2 linked regions of the Micromonospora rhizosphaerae genome follow. The protein of the gene in region 1 interacts with the protein of each later gene in a pairwise test. Links are inferred from orthologs where the notes say so. Each region holds a gene or a part of one and is shown on either strand. Other genes may lie near its edges.

Evidence for each region.
Region 2: the proteins of eno (region 1) and rpe interact in binary tests that used the Escherichia coli proteins (3 or more experiments, as listed by UniProt). The link is inferred for Micromonospora rhizosphaerae from one-to-one orthologs.

What each region holds. Positions count from the first base shown.
Region 1 is NZ_FMHV01000002.1:1,741,010-1,749,866, forward strand. What follows is about bases 4,103-7,039. They hold eno (phosphopyruvate hydratase), read left to right. Parts: upstream 4,103-4,897; coding sequence 4,898-6,181; downstream 6,182-7,039. Other genes in these bases: GA0070624_RS08470 (hypothetical protein), read right to left, coding at 4,103-4,670; GA0070624_RS08480 (FtsB family cell division protein), read left to right, coding at 6,212-6,841; GA0070624_RS08485 (DUF501 domain-containing protein), read left to right, coding at 6,876-7,039. In the rest of the region: GA0070624_RS08450 (hypothetical protein), read left to right, coding at 1-296; GA0070624_RS08455 (nucleoside triphosphate pyrophosphohydrolase), read left to right, coding at 299-1,300; GA0070624_RS08460 (DUF885 domain-containing protein), read left to right, coding at 1,407-3,026; nudC (NAD(+) diphosphatase), read right to left, coding at 3,088-3,921; more of GA0070624_RS08470, read right to left, coding at 3,978-4,102; more of GA0070624_RS08485, read left to right, coding at 7,040-7,433; GA0070624_RS08490 (amino-acid N-acetyltransferase), read left to right, coding at 7,430-7,939; GA0070624_RS35215 (ArsR/SmtB family transcription factor), read left to right, coding at 8,061-8,561; GA0070624_RS08500 (Ppx/GppA phosphatase family protein), read left to right, coding at 8,767-8,857. UniProt on the Escherichia coli protein: Catalyzes the reversible conversion of 2-phosphoglycerate (2-PG) into phosphoenolpyruvate (PEP). It is essential for the degradation of carbohydrates via glycolysis.
Region 2 is NZ_FMHV01000002.1:3,167,408-3,178,876, forward strand. What follows is about bases 4,011-6,730. They hold rpe (ribulose-phosphate 3-epimerase), read left to right. Parts: upstream 4,011-4,890; coding sequence 4,891-5,571; downstream 5,572-6,730. Other genes in these bases: GA0070624_RS15220 (septum formation family protein), read right to left, coding at 4,011-4,633; GA0070624_RS15230 (response regulator), read left to right, coding at 5,537-6,529. Also shown: def (peptide deformylase), read left to right, coding at 1-162; fmt (methionyl-tRNA formyltransferase), read left to right, coding at 167-1,093; GA0070624_RS15210 (RsmB/NOP family class I SAM-dependent RNA methyltransferase), read left to right, coding at 1,090-2,718; GA0070624_RS15215 (septum formation family protein), read right to left, coding at 2,775-3,662; more of GA0070624_RS15220, read right to left, coding at 3,749-4,010; bifunctional diaminohydroxyphosphoribosylaminopyrimidine deaminase/5-amino-6-(5-phosphoribosylamino)uracil reductase RibD, read left to right, coding at 6,950-8,011; GA0070624_RS15240 (riboflavin synthase), read left to right, coding at 8,013-8,660; nicotinamide riboside transporter PnuC, read left to right, coding at 8,660-9,355; GA0070624_RS15250 (bifunctional 3,4-dihydroxy-2-butanone-4-phosphate synthase/GTP cyclohydrolase II), read left to right, coding at 9,352-10,620; ribH (6,7-dimethyl-8-ribityllumazine synthase), read left to right, coding at 10,623-11,123; GA0070624_RS15260 (FIMAH domain-containing protein), read left to right, coding at 11,253-11,469. UniProt on the Escherichia coli protein: Catalyzes the reversible epimerization of D-ribulose 5-phosphate to D-xylulose 5-phosphate.

The sequences.
Region 1 (8,857 bases):
TCAAGGCCGGCGTGGCCCCGGCCGGCTGGTCCGCGGAGGAGCAGGCCAAGCAGTTCGAGCAGGCGGCGTTCACCCGGCAGGTCTCCGCGGTGAGCGCGGCGCTCCAGGACGAGGTGAAGAAGCTCGACGTCACGGTCAACCCGCGGTTCCCCGCCCTGGAGATTCCGGCGCTGCTGCAGACCCAGAACGGCTTCCGCCAGTACGACCTGCCGTACGTCGAGGGCAACCGGCAGGTCACCGACATCTCCACCCCGGAGCCGGTGGCCACCGAGCCGACCGGTCCGGCCGCCTCCTGAGCATGACCGCGCGGATCGTCCTGCTGGTCACCTCGCCCCGGCTGCCGGCCGGCCTGCTGACCGCGGCCGCCTGGGACGTCGTACGCCAGGCCCCGGTGCTGGCCGGCTCGGAGAGCGAGCTGAGTGCGGCGATCCGCGCGGCGGACGCCGAGGTCACCCTGGTGGCGAGCGGGGCGACCCAGGCGCTGCTCGACGCGGCCGCCGCGCACGGCACGGCGGTCTGGCTGGCCGGGCCGACCGGCGACGAGGCGCTGGCCCGGGAGCTGGGGCTGCGGTTGGCCCGCGAGCCGGGCCTGGCCGAGCTGGAGCTGATGTACGGCTCGTGGGATCCGCCCGGGGCCCGGCTGCTCGACGCGGTCGAGGTGATGGACCGGCTCGCCTCGCCGGGCGGCGACCCGTGGAAGCGGGCGCAGACCCACCGCAGCCTGGCCGGCTTCCTGCTCGAGGAGTGCTACGAGGCGTACGACGCGATCAGCGCCGACGACACCGACGCGCTCCGCGAGGAGCTGGGTGACGTGCTCCTCCAGGTGCTGCTGCACGCCCGGCTCGCCGAGGAGCTGCCCGAGGGCAAGCGGTGGACCGTCGACGACGTGGCCGGCGGCCTGGTCGACAAGATGGTCCGCCGCAATCCGCACGTCTTCGCGGGGGAGCAGGCCGGCACGCTGGAGGAGATCACTGCGAACTGGGAGCGGATCAAGCGGGCCGAGAAGGCCCGCGAGTCGGTGCTCAACGGCATCGCGCTGAGCCAGCCGGCGCTCGCCCTGGCCGCCAAGATCCTGGACCGAGCCGCCCGCGTCCACCTGGCCGTGCCCCTCCCGATGACCGACGCCCAGCCGGACGCCGCGGCGAGACTGGGCGCCACCCTCCTGGCCACCGTCGCGGCGGCCCGCAACGAGGGCCTCGACCCCGAGGCCGCCCTCCGCCGCGCCACCCTCGCCCACGCCGACGCCATCCGCACGGCCGAACGCGCCCTCCGGCCCTCCGGCCCCGACCAGCCGAGTTGATCAAGAAGTTTGCGTCGGGAGACGTGCTTTCGCTGACGCTAACTTCTTTGATCACCGCAGGCTGCGGCGGGGCCTCGGCGGGTGGGGAGATCGGTAGGGTCTGGGCATGGAGTCGTTCGTGCCGCTCGCCGAGCGGATCGTGGAGGCGTTGCTGGAAAGCCGGCCGGGGCTCGCGTCGTCTGCGGGCGACCACCGGTACGACGATCGGCTGCCCGACCTCTCGGCCGACGCCCTCGCCGCCGACCAGGCGATGCTCAAGGACGCGGCCGACGCGCTCTCGGAGATCGACCCGGACTCTCTCGACGTCGATGAGCAGGTCGACCATGCGCTGCTCAGCAGCATGGTCGACCGGGAGCTGTTCGAGGCGACGGAGATCCGCGCGCACGAGTGGGACCCGCTGCGGCACAACCCCGGCCCGCTGCTGCACGCCCTGCTCGCCCGCCCGTACGCCCCGGCCGAGGTGCGGCTGACCCACCTGGCCGGGCGGCTGGCGGCCGTACCGGACGCCCTGGCGACCGCGCGCGCGACGCTGCGCGACATGCCGCGGATCCACGCCGAGACGGCGGTCGGGCAGTTCACCGGCACGGCCGCGCTGATCCGCGACGAGGTGTCGGTGCTGCTGAACGAGGCGCCCGGGCTGTACGACCGGGTCGAGCCGGCGGCGACCGCGGCGATCGCCGCGCTCGAGGAGTTCGTGGCCTGGCTGCGGATCGGCCTGGCCGCCGACGCCGGGCCGGGGCGCGACCCCCGGCTGGGCCGGCCCCGCTGGGAGGCACGGCTCTGGCACACCCTCGACACCGAGCTGGGCGCCGCCGAGGTGCAGCGCCGCGCCTGGGCCAACCTGGAGCGGGTCACCGCGGAGATCCGCGAGGCGGCCGTCGAGCTGGTCGGCGGCCCGGCCGACGACGAGACCGTACGCCGGGCGCTGGACCTGCTGGCCGCCGAGCATCCGAACGACCAGTCCATCGTGGACCTCGCCTCGATCACCCTGGACGAGGCGACGGACTTCGTCCGCGACCACGATCTGATCACCCTGGTCGACGACCCCTGCGTAATCCAGGAGATGCCGGAGTTCGCCCGGGGCGTGGCGGTGGCGTACTGCGACTCGCCGGGCCCGCTGGAGACGGCGAACGTGCCGACCTTCTACTGCATCGCGCCCACCCCGGCGGATTGGCCGGCGCACCGGGTCGAGTCGTTCTACCGCGAGTACAACGACCACATGATCCGCAACCTGACCGTGCACGAGGCGATGCCGGGCCACTTCCTCCAGCTCGCCCACGCCCGTCGGCACACCGGCCCGACCCGGGTTCGCCCGCTGACCGAGTCCGGGGTGTTCGTCGAGGGCTGGGCGGTCTACGCCGAGGAGCTGATGGCCGGCGTCGGCTTCGGCGGCCTGCCGGTGCGCCTGCAGCAGCTCAAGATGCAGCTGCGGATGACCATCAACGCGCTCCTCGACCGGCTGGTGCACTGCGAGGAGCTGCCCGAGTCCGAGGCGATGGCGCTGATGACCGGGCGCGGCTTCCAGGAGGAGGGCGAGGCGGCCGGCAAGTGGCGGCGGGCGCTGCTCACCTCGACCCAGCTCTCCACCTACTTCGTCGGCTGGAGCGAGATGGCCGACATCGCCGCCGCCCGCCCCGACGGGGTTTCGATGCGGGAGTGGCACGACGCGATGCTCGCCCACGACTGCCCGCCGCCGCGCCACCTGCGCACCCTGCTGGGCGGGTAAGGGCCGCCCCCCGTAGAGCAGGGTCCCCTGTCAACACCCCGCCGGGCGCGGACGGCGGCGGTCAGCGCCGCGGGCGGACGGCGACCGCGTCGATCAGCCAGCGCGAGATGGAGTACGCCGGCGGCAGCTCCGCCGGCAGCGCGTCCAGCGGGAACCAGCGGGCCTCGGCCAGCTCCCTACCGTCGACCACCGGTTCGGCGCTCGGCTCGATGGCCGTGGCGGTGAAGCCGGCCAGCAGGGTGCCCGGCCCGGACATCGCCCAGGGCTGGCTGCCGAAGTAGGTCGGCTCGGCGATGGCGAGCCCCACCTCCTCGGCGACCTCCCGGTGGGCGGCCGCCTCCAGCGACTCGCCCGCCTCGACGAAGCCGGCCACCAGGGCCCACAGCCCGGTCGGGCCGTACGCGTGGCGGACCAGCAGCAGTTCGTCGGGGCCGCCACGGCCGGGGCGGGTGATCGCGACCAGCACCGCGGCGGAGAGCTGCATCGGCACGTACAGGTCGCAGTCGGGGCAGCGCCGCGCCGTCTCGCCGGGCACGTCGGCCAGTTCCGCCCGGCAGGCCCCGCACCACCGGTGGGTACGCCGCCAGGTCAGCACCGCCAACGCCCGCCCGGCCAGCGTCACCGGCGGCTCGGGCAGCTCGGCGGCGAGCGCCCGCCAGCTCCGCCAGCGCCCCGGCAGATCCTCGGCGTCCGCCACCTCGGCCGCCCAGGCCGGTACGCCGTCCAGCGTGCCGACCGGCACCCAGTCGGTCCCCGCCGGCAGGTCGCCGACCCATGGGAAGTGCCCGTCCGGTCCGGTCAGCAGCTTGCGCCCGGCAACCGGCAGGGCGATGTCGGTCGGCGCCGGCGGTGTACCGGCGGCCGCGCCGGGGACGAACCCGCGGGCGGCAGCCACCGGGCGGGCGGGGGCGCCCGGTGCGGGGCCTCCGCGAGAATCGGGCGACGGCTCGGTCATGGGGTCGGGGAGCGGCGGTCGACGACGCCGGCCCCGGGCGGCACGTCGAAGGCGGCCGGGTCCACCGTCTCCGTGTAGCGGCTCAGGGCCGCCTCCGCCGGCTTGCCGTCGAGAGTCCCGGTGAAGCTGCCCAGCACACCTTCGGTGGTGACGCAGGCGGTGAAGCTGTCGCCGGACCGGGTGACGTCGACGCAGGTGGCGTGGTGCCCGGCGAGCGTGGTGTCGCTCTGCATGATGGTCGCCGCAGGATCGAGGGCGGCGTCGGTCAGCAGCCGGATCACGGCCGGCGGGGTGACCAGCCCGTGCCTGCCGATCTCCGTGTAGACGATCACCGAGGGCCGCCCGGCGGTCAGCACCGGCGGCAGCACCGTGCAGGAGGTGTGCCCGGTGGCGGTCTCGCACCGGGTCAGGGCCTGCTGGGTCACCACGATCTTGCCGTCCGGCCAGCTGTACGCCGACTGGAGCGGGTCCCGCGTCTGGGCGATCGAGGCGGTCCGTCCACCGGCGAGCTGGTAGTCGGCGGCCCAGGTCTGCTCCAGCGCCCGGTCCATCCGGGCGGCGAGGTCGTTGACCAGGTCGGCCCGCCCGAGAGCCTGTCCGGCGTCGTCGAGGGCCTGGCACCCGGTGACCGTGAGCGACGCGATGACCGAGGCGGCGAGCACGCGGAGAGTGGTCGAGGGGGCGGGCATGCCGCCCAGCCTCGTTGATCGGGGCAACGTCGTGCAAACTCGTTGCCGGTTGACGTACGAGAATTCGGGAATGTCCGTCGTGGCGAGGCGGCGAAGGTCGTCCTGGCCCAGCGCGCCGGGCCACGACGTGCGCCCAGCCGTCGCCCGATACGCTGCGTTCAACACCTGCCCCAGCCGCACCGTCGCGGCCCATGCCGGACCGGAACACACAAACGAGGAGCGACTCAGTGGCAACCATCGAGGGAATCGTCGCCCGGGAGATTCTGGACTCGCGAGGCAACCCGACGGTCGAGGTCGAGGTCGGGCTCGACGACGGCACGATCGCCCGCGCCGCGGTGCCGTCCGGCGCCTCCACCGGCGCCTTCGAGGCGCTCGAGCTGCGCGACGGTGACGCCGACCGCTACCAGGGCAAGGGCGTGGAGAAGGCGGTCACCAACATCGAGGACAAGATCGTCGACCAGCTCATCGGGTACGAGGCCAGCGAGCAGCGGTTGATCGACCAGAAGATGATCGACCTCGACGGCACGGACACCAAGTCCGAGCTGGGCGCCAACGCCATCCTCGGCGTCTCGCTGGCGGTGGCCAAGGCTGCCGCGGGTAGCGCCGAGCTGAGCCTCTTCCGCTACCTGGGCGGCCCGAACGCGCACCTGCTGCCGGTGCCGATGATGAATATCCTCAACGGTGGCGCGCACGCCGACACCAACGTCGACATCCAGGAGTTCATGATCGCGCCGATCGGCGCGCCGACCTTCCGCGACGCGCTGCGCTCCGGCGCCGAGGTCTACCACACGCTCAAGTCGGTGCTGAAGAAGAAGGACCTCTCGACCGGGCTCGGCGACGAGGGCGGCTTCGCCCCGAACCTGCCCACCAACTCCGCCGCGCTGGACCTGATCGCCGAGGCGGTGGAGAAGGCTGGCTACAAGCTCGGCACCGACATCGTCTTCGCCCTCGACGTCGCCGTCACCGAGTTCTTCGACAACGGCAGCTACACCTTCGAGGGCGCGACCAAGTCCGCGGAGGAGATGAGCAACTACTACACCAAGCTCGTCGGCGACTACCCGATCGTGTCCATTGAGGACCCGCTGTCGGAGGACGACTGGAGCGGCTGGGCCACCCTGACCGCCGCCATCGGCGACCGGATCCAGATCGTCGGCGACGACCTCTTCGTCACCAACCCGCAGCGGATCGCCCGCGGCATCGCCGAGAAGACCGCCAACGCGGTGCTGGTCAAGGTCAACCAGATCGGCTCGCTGACCGAGACCCTGGACGCGGTGGACCTGGCCCACCGGGCCGGCTTCAAGTGCATGATGAGCCACCGCTCCGGCGAGACCGAGGACACCACCATCGCCGACCTGGCGGTGGCCACCGGCTGCGGCCAGATCAAGACGGGTGCCCCGGCGCGCTCCGACCGGGTCGCCAAGTACAACCAGCTCCTGCGGATCGAGGAGGAGTTGGCCGACGCGGCGCGGTACGCCGGCGCGAGCGCCTTCCCGCGCTACCGTTCCGCCTGACGCGCGAAGCTCCGGGGGAGGGGTGTGACGATGCAGCAGCGCCGCACACCGGGTGGTCAGCGTCCCGCCCGCCGGCCGGGTCAGGCCGGCCGGACGGCGGGTGCGGCCCGGACCCGATCGTCGGTGGGTGGCGTCCGCGCCGAGCCGCGCGGCGCCGCCGGCCGGTCGCCCGGCGCGGCCCGCGGCGCGGAGGGCGTACGCTCCGCGAGCCGGCCCGCCGCCGCTCGGCGTACCGCGGCCGGCGGCACCGTCAAGCGGCTCGTCGCACCCCACCCCCGGCGCCTCACCGGGCGGGCCACCGTGCTCTTCGCGGTGCTGATCGCCCTCGCCCTGGCGTACACCTACCCGGTGCGCGTCTACCTCGACCAGCAGGCCGACATCGAGCGGATGGAAGCGTCCCAGGCCGACCAGCGCAAGCGGATCGAGGAGCTCTCCGCCGAGGCGGCCAAGTGGCAGGACCCGGCGTACATCGAGAGCCAGGCCCGGGAGCGGTTCTTCATGGGCAAGCCCGGGGAGACCCTGCTGGTGGTGCTCTCCGACCCGGAGGGCGCCGCCAAGGACGCGGGCGCCATGCCGGCGCCGCCGAAGGGGCCGGATCCCTGGTACGGCACCCTGTGGTCGAGCGTGCAGGCGGCCAACGCCGATCAGCCCGACAAGTGAGCATCACCCCAGCACCGAACGAGAGATGGGCACCGTGACCGTCGTACCCCCGCCCGACCCGGCGGCGGATTCCGTACCCCCGCCGGAGCGGCAACCGGCCACCGAGGCCGACCTGGCCGCGGTGGCCGCGCAGCTCGGACGCCCGCCCCGGGGCACCCGGGCGGTGGCCCACCGCTGTCCCTGCGGCCTGCCCGACGTGGTGGAGACGACCCCGCGGCTGGCCGACGGCACGCCCTTTCCGACGCTGTTCTACCTGACCTGCCCGCGGGCGACCGCCGCGTGCAGCCGGCTGGAGTCGGCGGGGCTGATGAGGGAGATGGCCGACCGGCTGGCGGCCGACCCGGAGCTGGCCGCCCGGTACCGGGCGGCGCACGAGGACTACCTGGCCCGCCGGGAGGCGATCGGCCACGTGCCGGAGATCTCCGGCATCTCGGCCGGTGGCATGCCCGGCCGGGTGAAGTGCCTGCACGTGCACCTCGGGCACGCGCTCGCCGCCGGCCCGGGGGTTAACCCGTTCGGCGACGAGACGCTGGCGCTGGTGGAGAAGTGGTGGGCCACCGGCCCGTGCGTGGACGTCCCGGCGGAGCAGTGACCGGGGACGAGATCGTGGTCCGCCGGGCCCGGACGAGCGACGTACGTGGGATCCGGCGGCTGGTGGACACCTACACCGACGACCGGCGGCTGCTCAGCAAGGCCACCGTCACCCTCTACGAGGACGTGCAGGAGTTCCGGGTCGCGGTGACGCCCGACGGCACGGTCGTCGGCTGCGGCGCGCTGCACGTGATGTGGGAGGACCTGGCCGAGATCCGCACCGTCGCGGTGGACCCGACCTGGCGGGGCCGCAAGATCGGCCACCGGATCGTCGGCGAGCTGATCGACGCGGCCCGGGAGGTGGGCGTGGCCCGGATCTTCGTGCTCACCTTCGAGACCCGGTTCTTCGGCTCGTTCGGCTTCCGCGAGATCGACGGCGCGCCGGTGCCGCATCCGGTCTACGAGCAGCTGCTCCGGTCGTACGACGAGGGCGTGGCCGAGTTCCTGGACCTGGAACGGGTCAAGCCCAACACCCTCGGCAACACCCGCATGCTGCTGCGCCTCTGACGCCAGGTGCGACCACCGCCGCCGCGTCAGGCCCGCCGGGGGTGGGCCGCGAAGAAGTCCCAGATCAGGTCGGTGGCCACCAGGCCCGCATCCGGCGCGGCGAGCAGCCCACCGGTTGGCGATGCGCGGACTGGAGGGCCTGTTTCGTGGCTTGCACCCGGCGATCCGCTGGCGGCCACCCGTGCTGGAGGTGCGGACCTGGTGGGGTGGGGAAATGGCCGGGACCGGCCAGGGCCTCGTGCTGCTGCCCTCGCCGTTGGCAGGTCCGCTCCCGCGGGTGCTGGTCGAGCCCCGCCGGCCGGTCCTGCTCGTCTACCCCGTGGCGATGCCGCGGCGGGCCGCCGACCCGGCCGCCGAGCCACTCGGTCGCCTGCTGAACGGCACCCGGGCGGCGGTGCTGCGTCGCCTCGCCGAGCCCGGACGGCACACCACCACCGCGCTCGCTCGCGCCGTCGGGGTCAGCCTCTCCTCGGCCTCGGAGCACGCGACGGCCCTGCGGGCCGCCGGTCTGATCACCACCGACCGCACCGGCGCGGCGGTCCAGCACCGGCTGACACCGCTCGGCGCACACCTGCTCGGCGAGTTCCCCGGTGCCGCAGTTGCCGACCGTCCCGAGTGCTGAGCGGCCCGGCCCCCAGCTGCGCCGCTTCGGCATTCGCCGTGTCGACCTGCCGGCGACATGACGCTCACGAGGGATATGCCTGTCGGTCATATTTATGACTCGTAGGCATATCGCTCCATGGGTCACCGTCTCCCGGGCGCGGGTCAGGTTGTACCGCGGGGCGGGACCGTCTGGCTGCCGTATGGTTGCTGCCGTGACGACGCGCGTGGCCGCCATCGACTGTGGGACCAACTCCATCCGACTGCTGGTCGCCGACCTGCCCGACCCGTCCGCCGGCCCGACGGCGCCGCTGGTCG
Region 2 (11,469 bases), 1.4 Mb from region 1 along the record:
GACCACCTCGACGGGGTGCTCTTCGTCGACCGGCTCGACCCGGCCGGCCGCAAGGCGGCGATGAAGGCGATCCGCCAGGCGGAGTGGTACGACCCGGCCGCCCCGCCGACGGTCAAGCTCAGCCCGCACGCCTCCGGCAGCCCGTTCGGCCTGGGCGGGTGAGCCCGTGCGCCTGATCTTCGCCGGCACCCCGGCCGTCGCCGTCCCCGCCCTGGACGCCATCGCCGCGTCCCGCCACGAGCTGCTCGCCGTGGTCACCCGTCCCGACGCGCCCGCCGGTCGCGGTCGTGGCCTGGTCCGCTCGCCCGTGGGCGCCTGGGCGGACGCGCACGGCGTCGAGGTGCTCACCCCGGCCCGGCCCCGCGAGCCCGAGTTCCTGGACCGGCTCCGGGAGCTGGCCCCGGACTGCGTGCCGGTCGTCGCGTACGGCGCGCTGGTGCCGCCGGAAGCCCTTGAGATCCCCCCGTACGGCTGGATCAACCTGCACTTCTCGCTGCTGCCCGCGTGGCGCGGGGCCGCTCCGGTGCAGCACGCCGTGCTGCACGGCGACGAGCTGACCGGGGCCAGCGTGTTCCAGCTCGAAGCGGGGCTGGACACCGGCCCGGTGTTCGGCACGGTGACCGACGAGATCCGCCCGTCCGACACCTCCGGGGACCTGCTGGAGCGGCTCGCCCACGCCGGCGCCGGCCTGCTGGTGGCCGTCCTCGACGCGATCGAGGCCGGCACCGCGCGGGCCGAGCCGCAGCCCGCCGACGGGGTGTCACTGGCCCCGAAGCTGACCGTCGAGGACGCCCGGGTGCGCTGGACCGATCCGGCCTTCGCGGTGGACCGGCGGATCCGCGCCTGTACCCCGGCCCCCGGCCCCTGGACAACCTTCCGCGGCGACCGGGTCAAGCTCGGCCCGGTCGGCCCCGTGGCCAACGGTCCCGAGCTGAAGCCGGGTGAGCTGCTGGTGGAGAGGTCCCGGGTGCTGGCCGGCACGGCCACGGTCCCGGTCCAGCTCGGCGAGGTCCGGGCGGCCGGCAAGAAGGCCATGTCGGCGAGCGACTGGGCGCGCGGCGCCCGGGTCGCCGCCGGGGAGCAGTTCTCGTGACGGGCCCCGCCGAGCGGCCCGCCGGTCCGCCCCGGGGCGAGCGCTCCGATGCCGGGCGCGGCGAGGGCGCGCGGTCGTCCGGCGCCGACGGAGGCCGCTCTGGAGGCGGCGAGCGCCCCCGGGCCGACCGGTCCGGCGCGGGCGGCCGGGGCGTCGGGGGTGAGCGCGGTGAGCGGTTCCCCCGCGGCGAGCGCCCCCGAGCCGGCCAGCGCGGTGAGCGCCCCGCCCGTGGCGGGCAGCGGGGCGGCGCCCGTCGCCCGGGCCGCCCGGCGGTGGACCTGCCGCGGCAGGTGGCCTACCGGGCGATCGCGGCGGTGCACCGGGACGACGCGTACGCCAACCTGGTGCTGCCGATCATGCTGCGCGAGGAGGGGCTGATCGGCCGGGACGCCGCCTTCGCCACCGAGCTGACCTACGGCACGCTGCGCCACACCGGCACCCTGGACGCGATCATCACCGACGCGGCCGGGCGGGACGTGCAGCGGATCGACCCGCCGGTCCGCGACGCGCTGCGCCTCGGCGTGTACCAGCTGCTGCACACCCGGGTGCCGGCGCACGCGGCGGTCTCCTCGACCGTCGACCTGGTGCGCTCGGTCGGCCCGGGCGCCACCGGGTTCGCCAACGCGGTGCTCCGCGAGGTGGCCACCCGGGACGCCGACGCCTGGGTGGCGAAGCTCGCCCCGTCGATGGACGTCGACCCGGTCGGGCACCTGGCGCTGGCGTACAGCCATCCGCAGTGGATCGTGCGAGCCTTCGCCGAGGCGCTCGGCGGCGATCTGGGCGAGACGACCCGGCTGCTCATCGAGGACAACGAACGCCCACCGGTGCACCTCTGCGCCCGCCCGGGCCTGGCCGACCCGGTGGAGTTGGCCGACGAGGTGGGTGGCGCCCCCGGCGCCTTCTCCCCGTACGCCGTCTACCTGCCCGGCGGCGCGCCGGGCGAGCTGCGGGCGGTGACCGAGGGCCGGGCGCACGTCCAGGACGAGGGCTCCCAACTGGTGGCGAACGCCCTGGCGGTCGCGCCGCTGGACGGCCCGGACGGTCGCTGGCTCGACCTCTGCGCCGGTCCCGGCGGCAAGACGGGCCTGCTCGGCGCGCTCGCCGCGCAGCGGGGCGCCCGGGTGACCGCCGTCGAGGTGGCCGAGCACCGGGCCCGGCTGGTCGCCCAGGCCACCCGCAACCTGCCGGTCAACGTGCTGAACACCGACGGGCGGACGGTCGGCTCCGATCCGAAGCTGCCGGAGGAGCACTTCGACCGGGTGCTGGTCGACGCCCCCTGCACCGGTCTCGGCTCGCTGCGCCGCCGGCCGGAGTCGCGCTGGCGTCGTCAGCCCTCCGACCTGCCGCCGCTGACCCGGCTGCAGCGGGAGCTGCTCACCGCGGCGCTGCGGGCGGTCCGCCCCGGCGGCCTGGTCGCCTACGTCACCTGCTCCCCGCACACCGTGGAGACGCACGTGACGGTGACCGAGGCGTCCCGCCGGTGCGGTTTCCCGGTCGACTTCGTCGACGCCCGGCCGCTGCTGCCGGCCGGCATGCCAGGGCTCGGCGACGGGCCGACGGTGCAGCTCTGGCCGCACCGGCACGGCACGGACGCGATGTTCCTGGCGGTGCTGCGCCGGGGCTGAGCGCGGTCAGGTCAGCCAGCCGGGACCGGGGACGGGCCGGCCCGGGCCGGCCCGGCTCACCGGATCGGCAGGCCCTTGCTGCCCGCCCCCTTCAGCGAGCGGGTCAGCGTGCGGTCGTCCAGCCAGAGGAAGCACTGCACGCCCCGGTTGCCGTCCTTCCACTCCTCCTCCGAGGGGTGGTAGATGATCGTGCCGGAGCGGTACAGCATGTCGCCGTTGTTCGGCACCTTGACGTACTTCGCGATCAGCCCCCGGCAGGCCTTGTGCACGCGCAGCGCGGTGCGCTTGAACTCGGCGTAGCTGATGTCCGGCGCCTGGTAGACCCCGACGAACTCGGCGTGGTGCTTCGCGGTGCAGGAGACCGGCCGCATCTCCTCGATGTCGTCCTTGGAGAGCTTGGGGTTGAAGCAGCCGAGGGCCAGGGGGGAGCCTTCGGCCAGCGCGTTCTTCAGCGTGGCGGTGCGGGCGATGAGGCTGATGTCGTCCAGGCTGGCCACCTCGGAGACGTCGCAGCGGAACCAGCGGGCACCGCCCTTCCAGGCCAGCGGCGAGGGGAAGACGACGGCAACGACCAGTCGACCCGAGCGCCATTCGGCTCCCACCGCCTTGCTGACCTGCCGGTCGCACTCCGCGCGAGCCGTCCGCATTTCGTTCGAACCGGCGCGCGGGGGAGCGCTGCGGGCGGCGTCCTTGCCGGTCAGCGTCCCGACGTGCAGGGTCTCCGCCCGGTGCGACTGGGTGCACTCGACCGGGTTGTAACCGCTGAGGTAGCCGACGTCCTGGGCGGTGGGGTGGCAGACGCCGTTATCCGGCACGAAGCCCTTCGCCGCCCCGAAGGCCGGCCAGTCGTCGCCCAGGTCCCGGTCCACCCCCGCCGGCGCGCAGCCGGCGAGCGCCAGCGCCGCCGTCACGCCCACGGCGACCGCCGTCCACCATCGCCGCATCCGCCGACCTCCCCGCAGTCCGTGGTCGCGCCGACCGGCTCCGAGCGCCGGGTACGCCACGGCGCAGCAGCATACGGCACCGGAGGTCAGATTGCGGGGAGCCCCTGTGGGCCGACGCCGCGCATCGAGCGGGTCAGCCGCCGGTCGTCGCTCCACAGGAAACAGCGCACCCCCCGGTCGCCCTCCTCCCACTCCCGCCGCGACGGCGGATAGAAGATCGAGCCGGCCCGGTACGGCAGGTCGCTGTTGTTCGGCACGTTGGCGAAGGCCGCGATCAGGGCCATGCACCGCCGGTGCACCTGCTGGCTGGCCTTGGTGAACTGCACCCAGCTCAGGTCGCGTTCCACGTAGACACCGACGAACTCGGCCCGGTGCGGCTCGGTGCAGAGCACCGGCGCCATGTAGTTCAGGTTGTTGCCGATCAGCTTCGGGTCGAAGCAGCGGTGCACGAGCGAGTTGTCGCCGACCATCGAGCCCCGCAGGCTGCCGACCCGGTTGATCGCCCGGGTGCTGTCGACGCTGTCGGTCTCGCTGAGGTCGCACCGGTACCAGCGGGCGCCGGCGACCCAGGCGGTGACCGGGGGGAGCGCGATGTTGAGGTTGAGCCGCGCGGAGTGCCAGTCTCCGCCGATCACCTCCCGGGCCCGTTGATCGCACTCCGCCCGCGCGGTGCGCAGCGCGGCGGAGCCCGGTTCGGGGCGGGTGCCGCCCGCGGCCGGCCCGAAGGTGCCGACGTGCACGGCCTCGGCGAGGTGGCTGCGGGCGCAGTCCACCGTCTCGTACGTGCCGGCCGGTACGACGGCGGTGAGCCGGGGCAGGCAGGCGTCCGGAGCGGGCATGAACAGCCGGGGTGCCGGCAGGGCGGGCCAGTCGTCGATCAGGTCGCCGTCCGCCCGCTGCGGCTGGACGCAGCCGCCCAACACCACCGTCGCCGTGCCGGCCAGCGCCAGCGCCGAGAGCCACCGTCGCATCGTCCGCCCTTTCCGGGAGCTGACAGCCGGTCGCCGCGCCCGTGCGGCGTTCCCGCCACCGGGCGTGCAGCATAAGTGACCGTCCCCGATGGAGTGTTGCCGTCTTTCGGTCGATCGGCCAGTCGCAGATGTCTTTTCGTCCGGGATGTGGGCGGGGGAAGGGTTCCTGCTGCACCGCCGGTCACGGCCGGATCACCAGGAGTCCGTCTCGGTGCCGCGCTGCGGGCGGCGGGTGGCCACGTTCGTACACTGGCCCCGTGACCGTACCGCCGCCGATCGTCGCGCCCAGCATCCTGGCCGCCGATTTCGCCCGCCTCGCCGAAGAGGTCCGCGCCGTCGAGCACGCCGCCGACTGGTTGCACGTGGACGTCATGGACAACCACTTCGTGCCGAACCTGACCATCGGGCTGCCGGTGGTGCAGAGCCTGCGCGCCGCGACCGAGCTTCCCTTCGACGTGCACCTGATGATCGAGGACCCGCGCCGGTGGGCGCCCGGGTACGCCGACGCCGGGGCGTACAACGTCACCTTCCACGCCGAGGCGTGCGACGACCCGGTCGCGCTGGCCAAGGAACTCCGCTCGGCCGGGGCCAAGGCGGGGCTGGCGATCGACCGGGACACCCCGATCGAGCCGTACCTGGAGCTGCTGCCCAGCTTCGACACCCTGCTGATCATGACGATCAAGGCCGGCTTCGGCGGGCAGCGGTTCATCCCGCAACTGCTGGAGAAGGTGCGCACCGCCCGCCGGCACGTCGACAGCGGCCACCTCGAACTGCGCATCGAGGTGGACGGCGGGATCGCCGCCGACACCATCGAGCAGGCGGCCGCGGCCGGCGCGGACGCCTTCGTCGCCGGCACCGCCGTCTACGGCGCCGACGATCCGGCCGAGGCGGTACGCCGCCTGCGTGCGCTGGCGGAACGCGCGTTCCCCGGGGCCTGAGGTGGACCCGTCCGGCGAGCGACCCGACGTCATCCTGGTCGTCGACGACGACGAGGACATCGCGCGTTTCGTCGAGTTCAACCTGCGGCTGCACGGCTTCGAGGTGATCCACGCCAGCGACGGCCAGGAGGCGCTCGAGGTGATCGAGCGGCAACGACCGGACCTGGCCGTGGTCGACCTGATGATGCCGCGCATCGACGGCCTCGAGCTGACCCGCCGGCTGCGCGCCGATCCGATGACCTCCGCCCTGCCGGTGATCATGCTGACCGCCAAGGGGATGACCGTGGACAAGGTGCACGGCCTCAGCGCCGGCGCCGACGACTACCTGGTCAAGCCCTTCGACACCGCCGAACTGGTGGCCCGGGTCAGCTCGACCCTGCGGCGGAACAAGGAGTTCCGGGAGGTCTCCCCGCTGACCGGGCTGCCCGGCAACAGCCGGATCCGGCGGGAGATCAGCGACCGGGTCCGCAGCGGGGTGGACTACGCCGTCGGCTACGTCGACATCGACCGGTTCAAGAGCGTCAACGACCGGTACGGCTTCGTCCGCGGCGACGAGTTCATCTCGGCGCTGGCCCGCAGCCTGCACCGGGCGGTGGTCTCCATCGGGCTGCCGCCGGCCTTCCTCGGCCACGTCGGCGGCGACGACTTCGTCATCGTCTGCACGCCCAGCCAGGTCCGGCCGCTGACCAGCCGGGCCGTGGTCGACTTCGAGAAGGCCGCGGACGCCCTCTACGACCCCACCGATCGGGAACGGGGCTTCGTCGAGCTGAAGGACCGCCGGGGCAACATCCGGCGGGCCGCCCTGGTCACCCTCTCCATCGGCGTCTCCCTCTCCGACTCGGGCAAGCGCTTCACCAACCCCCTCGAAGCGATCGCGGTGGCCTCGGAGATGAAGTCGGTCGCCAAGAGCCAGCCGGGGTCGTACGTGGCGGTCGACCGGCGGCGCGGGGTCACCTGAGGGAACCGGACATCTGTGAGCTAGGTCGCCTCCGTGGCGCCGCGGGCCGGTCCGCGTGTAAGACTTCCGGTGTACCCACCACGCGCTGGCGGGACTCGGTGTAATTCCGAACCGGCGGTGATCCACGGCCCGACCGTGGTAAGCCCGCGACCCGGTCGGCCCTGCCGCCCGGTGGACCTGGTGAGAATCCGGGGCCGACGGTTGGGAGCGGGCCAACCCACTCCCAGACAGTCCGGATGGGAGACAGCGCGCGGGACGGGGAGGCCCTGCCGGCCGCTGACGCCTCAGCCGCCGTGTGGGCTTCCCGGGGTCGGCTCCGCCGTCCCCGGATCTCCGCCGCCGCCTGCCTGCGGCATATGTGCCGATGCCTCCCAGCCCCGCCCGCGCCCGGACCGGCGAGTGAGAGGGCAGGGGCAGGCGATGGCGAGCGTCTCCATCGACGAGGCGATGCGTCGCGCGATCGCGCTGGCCGCCCGGGGGCTCGGCACCACCAGCCCCAACCCGGTGGTCGGCTGCGTGCTGCTGGATGCGGACGGCGAGGTCGTCGGTGAGGGCTTCCACGCGTACGCCGGCGGGCCGCACGCCGAGATCGTCGCGCTCGCCCAGGCCGGCGAGCGGGCCCGCGGCGGCACCGCCGTGGTCACCCTGGAACCCTGCGATCACACGGGCCGCACCGGCCCCTGCAGCCTCGCGCTGATCCAGGCCGGGGTCGCCCGGGTGGTGGTCGCGGTCCCCGATCCCAACCCGGTCGCCTCCGGCGGCGCCGCCACCCTGCGCGACGCCGGCGTCCAGGTCGAGTTCGGGGTACGCGCCGACGAGGCCGAGGCCGGCAACATCGCCTGGCTGACCTCGATGCGCCGCGGCTGGCCGTACGTGATCTGGAAGTACGCGGCCACGCTCGACGGGCGCTCCGCCGCGGCCGACGGCACCAGCATGTGGATCACCTCCGAGGCGGCCCGGATCGACGTGCACGCGCTGCGCGGCACGGTCGACGCGGTGATCGTCGGGGTGGGCACCGTGCTCGCCGACGACCCCCGGCTGACCGCCCGTAACCTGCGCGACGGCACGCTGGCCATCCGGCAGCCGCTGCGGGTGGTGGTGGACAGCTCGGGGCGTACCCCGGCGGTGGCCCGGGTCCGCGACGGCGCCGCTCGGACCTGGATCGCCACCGCCAAGGAGGTCGGGGCCGGCCCGGACGGCCGGGTCGACCTGCCGGCGCTGCTCGCGGAGCTGCACCACCGGGGCGTGCGGGCGGCCCTGCTGGAGGGCGGCCCCCAGCTGGCCGGCGCGTTCCTCGCCGCCGGGCTGGTCGACAAGGTCGTCGGGTACGTCGCGCCGAAGCTGCTCGGCGCCGGCCCGACCGCGCTGCTCGACGCCGGCGTGACCACCATCGCCGACGCCATCGATCTGGAGATCACCGACGTTACGCAGGTCGGCCCCGACCTGCGGATTACCGCGCTGCCCCGGAAGAGGGAGGCCTGACATGTTCACCGGCATCGTCGAGGAGCTGGGCGAGATCGTCCGGACCACCGAGACCGCGGGAGACTCCGCGCTGCTGGCCATCCGCGGCCCGCTGGTCACCTCGGACGCCCGGCACGGCGACTCGATCGCGGTCAACGGGGTCTGTCTGACCGTGGTCGACGTCGACGGCGGCGTCTTCACCGCCGACGTGATGGGGGAGACGCTGCGCCGCTCCGCGCTCGGCGCGCTGCGCCCGGGCGACCCGGTCAACCTGGAGCGGGCCGCCGCGCTCGGCAGCCGCCTCGGGGGGCACCTGGTGCAGGGGCACGTCGACGGGGTCGGCGAGGTGCTGCGCCGGGAGCCGGCCGCGCAGTGGGAGACGGTCCGGTTCCGGCTGCCCGCCGCGCTGTCCCGCTACGTGGTGGAAAAGGGCTCGATCACCATCGACGGGGTCTCGCTGACCGTCGCCGACGTCGGCGACGACTGGTTCTCCGTCGGGCTGATCCCGACCACCCTGAAGCTCACCACGCTCGGTGCCAAGGGTGTCGGCGAACCGGTCAACCTCGAGGTGGACGTGCTGGCCAAGTACGTCGAGCGGCTGCTCGGCGACCGGGTCACCGGCGGTGCCGGGCTGGCGGGCGGCGCCGGCCTGCCGGGGGGTGAGTTCTGATGGGCCCCCTCGGTTGGCTGCTCGACGCCCAGGTCCAGGTCGCCGGCTCGCCGGTGCTCGTCCGGGAGATCGTCGGCAACGTCTTCGGCCTGGCCTCGGCGCTGCTCGGGCTGCGCCGGCTGGTCTGGGCCTGGCCGGTCGGCATGATCGGCAACGCGCTGCTCTTCACCGTCTTCCTCGGTGGCCTCTTCGCCACCCCGCAGGCGCACGACCTCTACGGCCAGGCCGGCCGGCAGGTCTTCTTCTTCGCGGTCAGCCTCTACGGCTGGTGGCGCTGGTCGCGCAACCGCCGCTCGGGGGCCGGTGAACAGCCCGCGGTGACGCCCCGCTGGGCGACCGGCAAGGAACGCCTCGCGCTGCTGTTCGCGGCGGCGGTCGGCACCGCCGCCGCGTACCCGGTGCTCGCCGCGCTCGGCTCGTGGGGGCCGCTGCCGGACGCCTGGATCCTGGTCGGCAGCCTGCTCGCCACCTACGGCATGGCCCGCGGCTGGGTGGAGTTCTGGCTGATCTGGATCGCCGTCGACGCGGTGGGTGTCCCGCTGCTGCTGCGCGGCGGCTTCTACCCGTCGGCCGCCATGTACCTGGTCTACGGCGCCTTCTGCGTCTGGGGCCTGGCCGCCTGGTGGCGCACCTCACGGGCCACCCCGCCGGACCGCACGCCGGTCCCGCCGACCTACTCGGAGGCCGTCGCATGACCACCACCTTCGGCAGCATCGAGCAGGCGGTGGCCGACATCGCCGCCGGCCGGCCCGTCGTCGTGGTCGACGACGAGGACCGGGAGAACGAGGGCGACCTGATCTTCGCGGCCGAGCTGGCCACCCCGGAGCTGGTCGCGTTCATGGTCCGCTACACCTCGGGCTACATCTGCGTGCCGCTGACCGAGTCCGAGTGCGACCGGCTGGACCTGCCGCCGATGCACCACACGAACCAGGACCGGCGGGGCACCGCGTACACGGTGACCGTGGACGCCCGGGAGGGGGTCACCACCGGCATCTCGGCGGCCGACCGGTCGCACACCATCCGGCTGCTCGCCGATCCGTCCACCGACCCGACCGATCTGGCCCGGCCCGGGCACGTGGTGCCGCTGCGCGCCCGCGAGGGTGGGGTGCTGCGCCGGCCCGGGCACACCGAGGCGGCGGTCGACCTGACCCGGCTGGCCGGGCTGCGGCCGGCCGGCGTGCTCTGCGAGCTGGTCAACGACGACGGCACCATGATGCGCCTGCCGGACCTGGGGAAGTTCTGCGCCGAGCACGGGCTCACCCTGATCACCATCGCCGACCTGATCGCCTACCGGCGGCGGACCGAGAAGCAGGTGGAGCAGGTCGCCGACGCGCGGATGCCCACCCCGTACGGGGTGTTCCGGGCGCTCGGCTACCGCAGCGACTACGACACGGCCGAGCACATCGCGCTGGTGATGGGCGACCTCGGCGACGGCCGGGACGTGCTGGTCCGGGTGCACTCCGAGTGCCTAACCGGGGACGTCTTCGGCTCGCTGCGCTGCGACTGCGGCCCGCAGCTGCAGGCCGCGCTGGCCCGGGTGGCACAGGAGGGGCGCGGGGTGGTGCTCTACGTGCGCGGGCACGAGGGGCGGGGCATCGGCCTGCTGCACAAGCTCCAGGCGTACCAGCTGCAGGACCTGGGCCGGGACACCGTGGACGCGAACCTCGACCTGGGGCTGCCCGCCGACGCCCGGGACTACGGCACCGGGGCGCAGATCCTCTACGACATCGGCGTCCGCTCGATGCGGCTGCTGACCAACAACCCGGCCAAGCGGGCCGGCCTGGAGGGGTACGGCCTGACGGTGACCGGCCGCGAGGGGCTGCCGATCCGGTCGAACCCGGAGAACGTACGGTACCTGCGGACGAAGCGGGACCGGATGGGCCACCTGCTGGACGAGTTGGACGAGGTGACCGAGGCGCCGATGGGCCGTCCGGTGGCCAGCGACGAGATCGGAGCGTAGACATGGCGGGTTTCGGCGAACCGGGCGTCACGACGGTGGACGCGGCCGGGCTGACGGTCGGCGTGGTCGCCGCGCGCTGGCACGGAGACCTGACCGACCACATGGTCGACCGCGCGGTGGCCGCCGCCGAGGCGTGCGGGGCCCGGGCCGTGGTGGCACGGGTGGCCGGCTCGGTGGAGCTGCCCGTGGTGGCGCAGGCGATGGCCCGCCGGTACGACGTGGTGGTCGCCCTCGGCGTGGTGGTCCGGGGCGCGACCGCGCACTTCGACTACGTCTGCCGGTCGGTGACCGACGGGCTGACCCGGGTCGCGCTCGACGAGGGCAAGCCGGTCGCCCACGGGGTACTGACCGTGGAGACCATCGAGCAGGCCCGCGACCGGGCCGGGCTGCCCGGATCGGCGGAGGACAAGGGCTGGGCGGCAACCATGGCGGCGCTGGATGCGGCGCTCGCCATCCGCGGCCTCGACGCCACCAACGGCCACCGGGTCGGCTTCGCCGGCTGACCCGCCCGCGATCCACCACTCGGTACCCGGTAGTCGACCAGGCCCACCAGCACGGCGCCCGCTCCGTTGGCGCCCCCCTGCGGGCGCTACAGGATGTCGGGCCCGGCGGGCTCTGGCATGATGTCCGCCGTGTCTGTCATCCCCGATCCGCCCAGTGCCGAGCGGGCCTGGCCGACGGCGCCGCTGCCGCAGGTGCGGGCCGGCCGGAGCCGGCACCGCGCCCCTGATGACGGGCGTCGGTTGATGTGGGTGACCGTCACGGGTGCCGTGGTCGTGGTCGTGGTTGTCGCGGTGATGATGGCGTTCGACGGTGGCGGGGGAGGGGCCGGGCCGGCGGTGCTCGCCA